DNA from 2 places in the Polaromonas sp. CG_9.5 genome. Region 1 is predicted to be linked to the other one. Evidence: riboswitches for the same ligand, from Rfam matches in the RefSeq annotation. Region 1 holds a riboswitch; the other holds the start of a gene.
The links. A riboswitch is a leader RNA that binds a small molecule or an ion and turns the genes downstream of it on or off. The one in region 1 is predicted to bind glycine.
Positions count from the first base shown of each region.

Region 2: another riboswitch for glycine. It lies ahead of RCH06_RS05100 (D-amino acid dehydrogenase); the one in region 1 lies ahead of gcvT (glycine cleavage system aminomethyltransferase GcvT).

Region 1 covers NZ_JAXCHR010000005.1:181,968-187,122, reverse strand. Annotated here, with positions in the region: gene gcvP (aminomethyl-transferring glycine dehydrogenase) at 1-1,756, opposite strand, end outside; gene gcvH (glycine cleavage system protein GcvH) at 1,790-2,158, opposite strand; gene gcvT (glycine cleavage system aminomethyltransferase GcvT) at 2,207-3,352, opposite strand; glycine riboswitch at 3,397-3,498, opposite strand; glycine riboswitch at 3,524-3,628, opposite strand; gene RCH06_RS05855 (LysR family transcriptional regulator) at 3,674-4,633, opposite strand; gene RCH06_RS05850 (IlvD/Edd family dehydratase) at 4,793-5,155, shown strand, end outside.
Region 2 covers NZ_JAXCHR010000005.1:6,532-11,686, forward strand. Annotated here, with positions in the region: gene RCH06_RS05095 ([protein-PII] uridylyltransferase) at 1-1,584, shown strand, start outside; glycine riboswitch at 1,697-1,799, shown strand; gene RCH06_RS05100 (D-amino acid dehydrogenase) at 1,965-3,221, shown strand; gene RCH06_RS05105 (alanine/glycine:cation symporter family protein) at 3,414-4,799, shown strand; gene def (peptide deformylase) at 4,830-5,155, opposite strand, start outside.

The DNA.
Region 1 (5,155 bases):
GCAAGCCGGCGTATTCGCCTTGCGAACCGGCGTTGGGTTGCAGGCTGATGCCGGCGTAACCGGTCGCCTCGCACAGCCAGTCGCGCAATTGCTGGTCGAGTTCGGCGTAGCCCAGCAACTGGTCGTGCGGTGCAAACGGGTGGATGTTGGCGAACTCGGGCCAGGTGATCGGAATCATCTCGCTGGTCGCGTTGAGCTTCATGGTGCAGCTGCCCAGTGGAATCATGCTGCGGTCGAGCGCCAAATCCTTGTCACTGAGTTTGCGGATGTAGCGCAGCATGCTGGTTTCGCTGTGGTGCGTGTTGAACACCGGATGCGTCAAAAAGTCGCTGGTGCGGCGCAGGCTGGCGGGAATCAGCAATTCAACGCCTTGCTCGAAGCTGCTGACCACCGGCACGGTCTGGCCCGGCTGCGCAAAGAACGACCAGAGCAATTCGATGTCGCTGCGGCGGGTGGTCTCGTCCAGCGACACGCCCAAGTGATTTCTTAAGCGAAATCTAAGGTTTGCGCCCGACTGGCGTGCACGCTCAGCTATCGAATTAGTAGCGTTGCCGGTTTTGACAGTGACCGAGTCAAAAGCGCCTTTATTCGTGATGTCAAAGCCCATCTGGCGCAGGCCCTGCACAAAAATGGCGGTGTAGGTGGCGACGCGTTCGGCAATGCGCTTCAAGCCCTGCGGGCCGTGGTAGACCGCATACATGCTGGCCATGACAGCCGGCAACACCTGCGCGGTGCAGATGTTGGAGGTGGCTTTTTCACGGCGAATGTGCTGTTCGCGGGTTTGCAGCGCCAGCCGGTAGGTCGGGTGGCCGTGCGTATCAACGCTGACACCGACCAGACGGCCCGGCAGCGAACGCTTGTATTCGTCGCGGCAGGCCAGGTAGGCGGCGTGCGGGCCGCCGTTGCCCATCGGCATGCCAAAGCGCTGGGTGCTGCCCAGCACGATGTCGGCGTTCCATTCGCCCGGCGGGCTCAAGAGCGTCAGCGCCAACAAGTCGGCGGCAACGCACAAGGCCGCGCTGTTGGCATGCGCTTGTCCGGCCAGTGGCCGCAGGTCGTGAATAGCGCCGCTGGTGGCGGGGTATTGCGCCAGCACGCCGAAATAGTCGCCCGTGGCCATCAGCTGCGGCAGCGTAGCGGATGCGGTGCTGACCTTGACTTCAATGCCCAGCGGCGCGGCGCGTGTGCGGATCACTTCAATCGTTTGCGGATGGCAGTCGCCCGCGACGATGAACACATTGCTTTTGCTTTTGACGCTGCGTTTGGCCAGCGTCATGGCTTCTGCGGCGGCAGTGGCTTCATCGAGCATCGACGCATTGGCAATCGGCATGCCGGTCAGGTCGCAGACCATGGTCTGGAAGTTGATCAGCGCTTCCATGCGGCCCTGCGAAATCTCGGCCTGGTACGGCGTGTAAGCGGTGTACCAGGCGGGGTTTTCGAGCACATTGCGCAGAATCACGCCCGGCGTGTAGGTGCCGTAATAGCCCTGGCCGATAAAGCTTTTGAACACCTTGTTCTTGGCCGCCATCGCCTTGAGCTGCTTGAGCGCAGCAGCTTCAGTGACGGGCGGCGGAATGGCCATCGGGCTGCTGCGGGCAATCGATGGCGGCACGATGCCGTCAATCAATTCCCGGAGCGAGCTGGCGCCGACGACGCTGAGCATGTGGGTTTCGTCCGCCGCGTCAATGCCGATGTGGCGGGCAATAAATTCGGCAGGGTTTTCGAGCGCGCCCAGCGGCGTGGCGGATGGCAGCATGTCAGTGTTCCGTGTCAGTCTTTGAAGAAAAATTTAAGCGGCAGAAAAAGCGGTGTAGCGGGTTTCGTCCATCAGCGCATCGAGTTGCGCTGGCTCGGACAGCTTGACCTTGAAGAACCAGCCCGCGCCCAGCGGGTCGGAGTTGGCCAGTGACGGGTCATCGCGCAGCGCTTCGTTCACTTCAACGACTTCGCCACTGACGGGCATGTACACATCGGCAGCGGCCTTGACCGACTCAACCACGCCGGCGGTGTCTTTTTGGGCAAAGGTGGCACCGACTTCCGGCAGCTCGACAAACACCACATCGCCCAGCGCATCTTGCGCATGCACGGTGATGCCGACGGTGGCCGTGTCGCCTTCAATCTTGAGCCATTCGTGGTCTTCGGTGTATTTGACGGTCATGCAGTTTCTCCGGTGGGGTGGTATGAAAAAAGGAAGTTAAAGGATAAATCAGCCACGGTAATAACGCGTGGGCACAAAAGGCGTAGCGGCCACTTTCATGGGCACGGGCTTGCCGCGCACCATGGCAAACAGTTCGGTGCCGACCAGCGCATAGTCGGGCTGCACATAGGCCAGCGCAATGGGCTGGTTCAGCGTGGGGCTGAGCAGGCCGCTGGTGACCTGGCCGACGACCTGGCCGTCCATGTTTTCCAGCGCGGCGGGTTCGCGCACCGGCACGCGCGTGCTGGCGATCAGCGCCACGCGCTTGCGGGTGAGGCTGGCCGGCTCAGCCAGCTGCGCCAGAATCTTGTCCGCGCCCGGAAAGCCGCCGGCCCGCGCGCCGCCGGTGCGGCGGACTTTTTGCATCGCCCAGTTCAGGCTGGCTTCGACCGGCGTGGTGGTGGTGTCGATGTCCTGGCCATACAGGCACAGACCGGCTTCGAGGCGCAGCGAGTTGCGCGCCCCCAAGCCCACCGGTTTGACTTCCGGCTGGGCCAGCAGGGCGCGCGCCAGCGTGTCGGCCTGCGCGGCAGGCACTGAAATCTCGAAACCGTCCTCGCCGGTGTAGCCGCTGCGGGTGATGAAGCAGTCGCAGCCCGCTACGCTGAACTGGCCGCCGGTCATGAACACCAGCTTTTCAACGCCCGGCGACAGGCGCTGCAGGGCCTGCACGGCCAGCGGGCCTTGCAGCGCCAGCAACGCCATCTCGGGCATCGGGATGACTTCGCAGCGGCTGCCGATTTTGTTCTGGATATGCGCGATGTCGCCCGCCTTGCACGCGCCATTGACGATGACGAAAAGATCGCCGCCGTTGGCGACATCGCGGTTGAAGAACATCAGGTCGTCAATGATGCCGCCTTCGTCATTGAGCAGCAGGCCGTAGCGTTGCTTGCCCGCAGGCAGGTCAATCACATCGACCGGCATCAAGGTTTCAAACGCGGCGGCGGCGTCTAGGCCGACGAGCCGCAACTGGCCCATGTGCGACACGTCGAACAGGCCGGCGCTGCTGCGGGTGTGCAGGTGTTCGGCCATCAGTCCGGCCGGGTATTGCACCGGCATGGAATAGCCGGCAAACGGCACCATGCGCGCACCGAGTTCTATGTGCAGGCTATTGAGCGGTGTTTTGTGCAAAGGGGCAGAAGATTCGTTGGACATGGCGTTCTCCGGGGGCAAATATGAATCCATGGCCAAAGCCACGGTCTGCCCCTGCTGTCCTGTTTACCTGAGAGATTCGCCTGGCGATGCAGGGTTGCTCCTTCGGTGGACCGCCTAGAAAACGGTCTCTCTCCAGTAGGGAACGCCTTGACTTGCGGCATGCGCTGGCAAAGGCGGTTGTCAGTCCTTTTGCCTGAGCGTTCAGTCCACCATTGAGGGTGGCACATGCGCCTTCGGCGGTTTTCAGTAAGGAAAACTCTCTCCTGACGCGCCAAGTGTAGCCGAGCAGTCTGAATTTTCTGCCACGTTCGGCGCTGGAATTTAACCGCCGCCAGTGCCTGAATACAGCGCTGCCGCCGTGGCGCGCACATGCTTGAGCAGCAGGTTTGCGCCCGGCGACAGCACCAGGTCGCGCCGCAAAATAATGCCAAAGCTGTCCATTTTGCAAGGCAGCGCAATCGGCAAAACCGCCAGTTCGCCCGATTGCACAAACGCCCGCGCCACTTCCAGTGGCATGACATGCAAAAAATCGGTTTGCAGCAGCAAGCTGGTAATGACCGAGATGGCCGTGGTCTCGACGACGTTGGAAGGCATGTCAATGTCTGCGGCGCTAAACATCATGTCAAACCGGTGGCGCAAGATGCTGCCGCGCGGCGACAGTATCCAGCTGACAGCGGCCAAATCCTGCAAGCCGAGGTCGGTGCGCTGGAGCAGCGGATGCCCGGCACGTGCCACGGCGCATTCGGTTTCTTCGGACAGGGCTTCATAGCGCAGGTTCATGGCCTCGTTTTGCACCAGAATGCGCGCAATCAAGAAATCCAGCTGGCCGCGCTGAAGCTGGTGCAGCAAGTCATGGCTGGTGCCCATTTCGACGCCGATGCACAGCCGGGGTGCTTCTGCCTTGGCGCGCGCGATGGCCTGCGGAACGAGTGTCATCGACGCCGTGATGATGACGCCAATATCCACCTGGCCTGACAAACCAGCCTGCAAGGTGGCAATCGAATCCTGGCCCTGCGACAGGCTGTCCAGCGCCAGGCGGACATGGCGAATCATCGTTTCGCCGTACAGCGTGGGCCGCACACCTCGGGGCAGGCGTTCAAAAAATGGCACGCCAAAAAGCTCCTCGATGTCTTTGAGCATTTTGGACGCCGCAGGCTGGCTCATGTTTGTCGCCGTGGCAGCCTGATGCAGGTTGCGTGCATCGTCCAGCGCAATCAGCAAAAACATCTGTCGGGTTTTGAGCCGGGTGCGCGTGCGCCGCGCTGCGTCAAGGATGTTCATGTCGGGTTTGCTGTAGCGATGGCAACGCATTTAATGCAGTTGCCAATTTTGTTGAGGGATACGAAAAATTGTATGGCTGGCGCAAATTTCTTCATTTGTTTTGCATGCCTCGGGCTTCTACCATGCGCTGGCATTCACTCCCCGATGGAAAGAGACAAGATGTCCAACACGCCAAAACGCACGCTACGGTCGGCCGCCTGGTTCGGATCGGCCGACAAAAACGGTTTTATGTACCGCAGCTGGATGAAGAACCAGGGCATTCCTGACCATGAATTTCAGGGCAAGCCCATCATCGGCATCTGCAACACCTGGTCTGAGCTGACACCGTGCAACGCCCACTTTCGCAAGCTTGCCGAACATGTCAAACGCGGCATTTCAGAGGCCGGCGGCTTTCCGGTCGAATTTCCGGTGTTTTCCAATGGCGAATCGAACCTGCGCCCCACCGCGATGCTGACGCGCAACCTGGCCAGCATGGATGTGGAGGAGTCGATTCGCGGCAATCCGATGGATGCGGTCGTGCTG
Region 2 (5,155 bases), 180 kb from region 1:
AAGGCCGGCATGCTGGAAGTGGCCAGCGACGATTTGTACCTGCGCCATCCGCACGCTATTTTGGAAACTTTTTTGCTGTTTGAAACCAACGTCGGCATCAAGGGCCTGTCGGCGCGCACGCTGCGGGCGCTGTACAACGCCCGGGGTGTGATGGACGCCAAATTTCGCAGCGACCCGGTCAACCGGGCGACATTTTTGCGCATCCTGCAGCAGCCCCAAGGCATCACGCACGCCATGCGGCTGATGAACCAGACCTCGGTGCTGGGCCGTTACCTCTGGGCGTTTCGCAACATCGTCGGGCAGATGCAGCATGACCTGTTCCATGTCTACACGGTTGACCAGCACATCTTGATGGTGCTGCGCAATGTGCGGCGCTTTTTCATGGCCGAGCATTCGCATGAATACCCGATGTGCTCGCAACTGGCCGCCGGCTGGGACAAGCCCTGGATATTGATCATTGCCGCACTGTTCCACGACATTGCCAAGGGGCGCGGCGGCGACCATTCCGAGCTGGGGCGCAAGGAAGTCCGCCTTTTTTGCCGCCAGCATGGCATTGCCGCGTCGGACGCCGAGCTGATCGAATTCCTGGTCGGCGAGCATCTCAGCATGAGCCAAGTCGCCCAAAAGCAAGACCTGAGCGACCCGTCGGTGATTGCCGCTTTTGCCCAGCGAGTCGGCAATGAGCGTTACCTGACGGCCCTGTACTTGCTGACAGTCGCCGACATTCGCGGCACCAGCCCCAAGGTCTGGAACGCCTGGAAAGGCAAGCTGCTCGAAGATCTGTACCGTTACACGCTGCGGGTGCTGGGCGGCCGTGCGCCCGATGCGGCGGCTGAAGTGGAAAGCCGCAAGCGCGAAGCGCTGACCCTGCTGGCGCTGCACGCGCAGCCTTTCGAGTCGCACAAGGCGCTGTGGGACACGCTGGACATCAGTTACTTCATGCGTCATGAGGCAGCCGATATTGCCTGGCACGCACGCCACCTGTCGCGCCATGTCGGCAAGGCCACCGTCATTGTCCGCGCCCGCCGCTCGTCTGTGGGGGAAGGCATGCAGGTGCTGGTGTACACACCCGATGCGCCCGATTTGTTCGTGCGGATTTGCGGCTACTTTGACCAGGCTGGTTTCAGTATTCTGGATGCCAAGATTCATACGGCTAAAAATGGCTATGCGCTGGATACCTTCCAGGTCACCAGTCCGTCGCTGGAAGAGCATTACCGCGAGCGCGGCGCCATGGTCGAGGCCGATCTCAACCGCACACTTGAAGAACGCGGCGCGCTGCCTGCGCCCGGCAAAGGCCGCGTATCACGCCGCGTGAAAAGCTTTCCGGTCATTCCGCGCGTGGATTTGCGCCCCGATGAAAAAGCCCAGCGCTGGCTGCTCAGCGTGTCGGCCAGCGACCGGGTCGGGCTGCTTTACCTGATTGCACGGGTGCTGGCCAAACACCATATCAACGTCAAGCTGGCCAAAGTGACAACACTGGGTGAGCGCGTTGAAGATACTTTTTTGATTGACGGCCCCGAGTTGCAGCACAACAAGGCGCAAATCGCCATCGAAACCGAGTTGCTGCAGGCGTTGAACGAGTGAAAACCCTCAGCAATCTCTGAGAAATTATTGCTTTTTGACAGCCAATAGCTGCTAAATTACCGCGATTGCCGCTCCACCGAGAGCTGGCATGCATCAATCAGCCGCTACAGGCTACCTGGTGTCGGAAGAGTCTGCAGTGCCGCTTCAAGCATCGCTGCAGCGCCGAAGGAGCAACCACCCCGGAAACTCTCAGGCAAAAGGACCGGCATCATTATTGATCTCTGAAGAGCTGTCGCAGGCCACGTCATGCGGCGCACCGAAGGAGCAAGCCGCCCTCGCCACAAGCGAGGGCTGGTGAATCTCTCAGGTCCAGAACAGAGGGGGTGCCCGGTGCGCAGTTGCGCGCGGGCTCAACCCCCCTGACGTTGCTGGAGCCTTTCATGAAAAAAATCGCCGTTATCGGTGGCGGAATCACCGGCGTGACCACCGCCTACTCACTGGCCAAACGCGGCTTTTCAGTCACCTTGTTTGAAAAGCATCGCTATGCCGCCATGGAAACCTCGTTTGCCAATGGCGGGCAGCTTTCTGCGTCCAACGCCGAAGTCTGGAACCACTGGTCCACCCTGCTCAAGGGCTTGAAGTGGATGCTCAAGAGCGACGCCCCGCTGCTGGTCAGCCCCAAGCCCAGCTGGCACAAGATTTCCTGGTTCGCCGAGTTCATCGCCAACATGCCCCACTACCGCAGCAACACCATAGAAACCACGCGCCTGGCCGTTGCCGCACGCAGGCACCTGCTGGGCTGGGCCGAACAGGAAGGCATTGACTTTGACCTGAAAAAAGAAGGCATTCTTCATATTTACCGCAACAAAGCCAGTTTTGACCATGCCGGCAAAGTCTCGCAACTGCTGGCCGAAGGCGGCTTGCCACGCCGCGCCGTCAGCCCTTCAGAGATGCGCGCCCTGGAGCCGACGCTGGCCGGGGAGTATTACGGCGGCTATTTCACCGAGAGCGACTCGACCGGCGACATCCACCGCTTCACCAAAGGCCTGGCCGAAGCCGCCGTGCGACTGGGCGTGACCTGCCTGTACGAGCAAGATGTGACCCGCGTCACAGCAGACGCAACCCAGGCCTGCGTGACGGTGGGTCATGGCGAGCATGCAACCCGCGCGGTTTTTGACGGTGTGGTGGTCTGCGCCGGCACCGCCAGCCGCGCGCTGGCCGCCTCGCTGGGCGACCGCGTGAACATCTACCCCGTCAAGGGCTACTCCATCACCGTGAACCTGCAAGACGCGCAAAGCCAGGCGGCTGCGCCGGTGGTCAGTTTGCTGGACGATGAAACCAAGCTGGTCACCAGCCGCCTGGGTCTGGATCGCTTCCGGGTGGCCGGCACAGCCGAGTTCAATGGCTACAACCGCGACATTCGCGCTGACCGCATCAAGCCGCTGGTGGACTGGGTGCAGCAGTGCTTTCCCGGTGTCAACACCCAGAGCGTCATACCCTGGGCGGGTTTGCGGCCCATGATGCCCAACATGCTGCCGCGCGTTGGCCGGGGCCGCTCGCCCTGCGTTTTTTACAATACCGGCCACGGTCACCTGGGCTGGACACTGTCAGCCATCACCGCCGAGATGGTGGGCGATGTGGTGAGTGAAGCCTTCAAACCCACGGGCGTGCTGCAAGGAAAGCCCGTTCCGGCCTGAAAACCCAAGCCTCATGCGCCAGTTGACATCTGGCGCTGACGGCTTTTCCTGATGCGGCTGCGATTGGCTAGAATCGCCCGCCGCCATCAAAACCACCAGACCCTGCCGGCCCACAAGCCAGGATATTTATCAATAACCGCCAGCGGCGGGTGGGCTCGTTTGCCTCAATAACTATTATCCGGAGACAAAATTATGGAAACACTGACTTCAATCGTCGCAGCGATCAACGACTTCGTCTGGGGGCCGCCCATGCTGGTGCTGATTCTCGGCACCGGCCTCTTTCTTCAGCTGCGGCTCAAGCTGATGCCGATTTTGCGCATCGTCACCGGCTTTCGCATGGTCTGGAAAGGCCGCAAACCCGAGTCGGGCGCCAAGGGGGAAATCACCCCCTATGCCGCCTTGATGACCGCGCTGGCCGCCACCGTGGGCACGGGCAACATTGCCGGCGTTGCCACGGCCATTGCCATTGGCGGGCCGGGCGCGCTGTTCTGGATGTGGATGACGGCGCTGGTCGGCATGGCCACCAAGTACGCCGAGGTGCTGCTGTCGGTGCATTTTCGCGAGGCCGATACGCAGGGCGAATACATGGGCGGGCCGATGTTCGCCATCAAGAACGGCCTGGGCAAGCGTTGGGCCTGGCTGGGTGCGGCTTTTGCACTGTTTGGCGGCCTGGCCGGCTTTGGCATCGGCAATATGGTGCAGTCCAACAGCATCGCTGCCGTGCTGACCGCCAGCTTTGGCATCTCGCCCTGGGTGTCGGGCGTGGTGTTGACGGTGCTGACCGGCTTTGTGCTGCTGGGCGGGGTCAAGCGCATTGGCGCGGTGGCTGAAAAGCTGGTGCCGGCCATGTGCATTGGCTACGTCGTCGCCTCGCTGATCGTGCTGGGCCTGTATGCCGACCAGATTCCGGCCGCTTTCGCGCTGATCTTCAAGCACGCCTTCACGCCGCTGTCGGCCACGGGCGGCTTTGCCGGTGCCACCCTCATGCTGGCCATGCGCTATGGCGTGGCGCGCGGCATTTTCTCCAATGAAGCCGGACTGGGAACAGCCGGCATCGCGCAGGCCGCCGGCCAGACCAAAAGCGCCGCCGAGTCCGGACTGGTCGGCATGATGGGCACTTTTATTGACACCATCGTTGTCTGCACGATGACCGGCTTGGTGCTTATCGTGACGGGTGCCTGGAACAGCGGGCTGAAGGGAGCTGAGTTGAGTTCGAGCGCCTTTGCCACGGCCTTTCCGGGGTTTGGTCAGTATTTTCTGGCGATTGCACTGGCGGTGTTCGCCTTCACCACCATTTTGGGCTGGGCCTATTACGGTGAAAAATGCTGGGCCTATTTGTTTGGCAGCAAGATCGAAGTGCCTTACCGCGTGCTGTGGACACTGTTTGTGATGGTCGGTGCGGTCACGCACCTGGACTTCGTCTGGCTGCTGGCCGACACCCTGAACGCCTTCATGGCTTTCCCCAACCTGGTGTCGCTGGTGCTGCTGTCGCCGGTCGTGAGCAAGGTCACCAACGACTACTTTGCGGGCAAGGCTGACGCCGTGCCGGTGCGCTACAAGATGTCGGCTCCCAAGTGAACTAATCAGACGGCAGCGGGCGCGGCCGGCTCAGTCGTCGGCCGCGTCCAGCCCCGGAAACAGCACCTCGGTGTAGCCGAACTGGCTGAGGTCCCGAATCCGCATCGGGTAGAGCTTGCCGATCAGGTGGTCGCATTCATGCTGCACCACGCGCGCATGAAAGCCGTCAACGCTGCGGTCAATCGGATCGCCGTACTGGTCAAACCCGGTGTAGCGGATGTGCGAGAAACGCGGCACCTTGCCGCGCAGGCCGGGCACTGACAGGCAGCCTTCCCAGTCGGTTTCTTCGTCCGCACTCAAAGCCGTAATCACGGGGTTAATCAGCACAGTGCGCGGTACCACGGGTGCATCGGGGT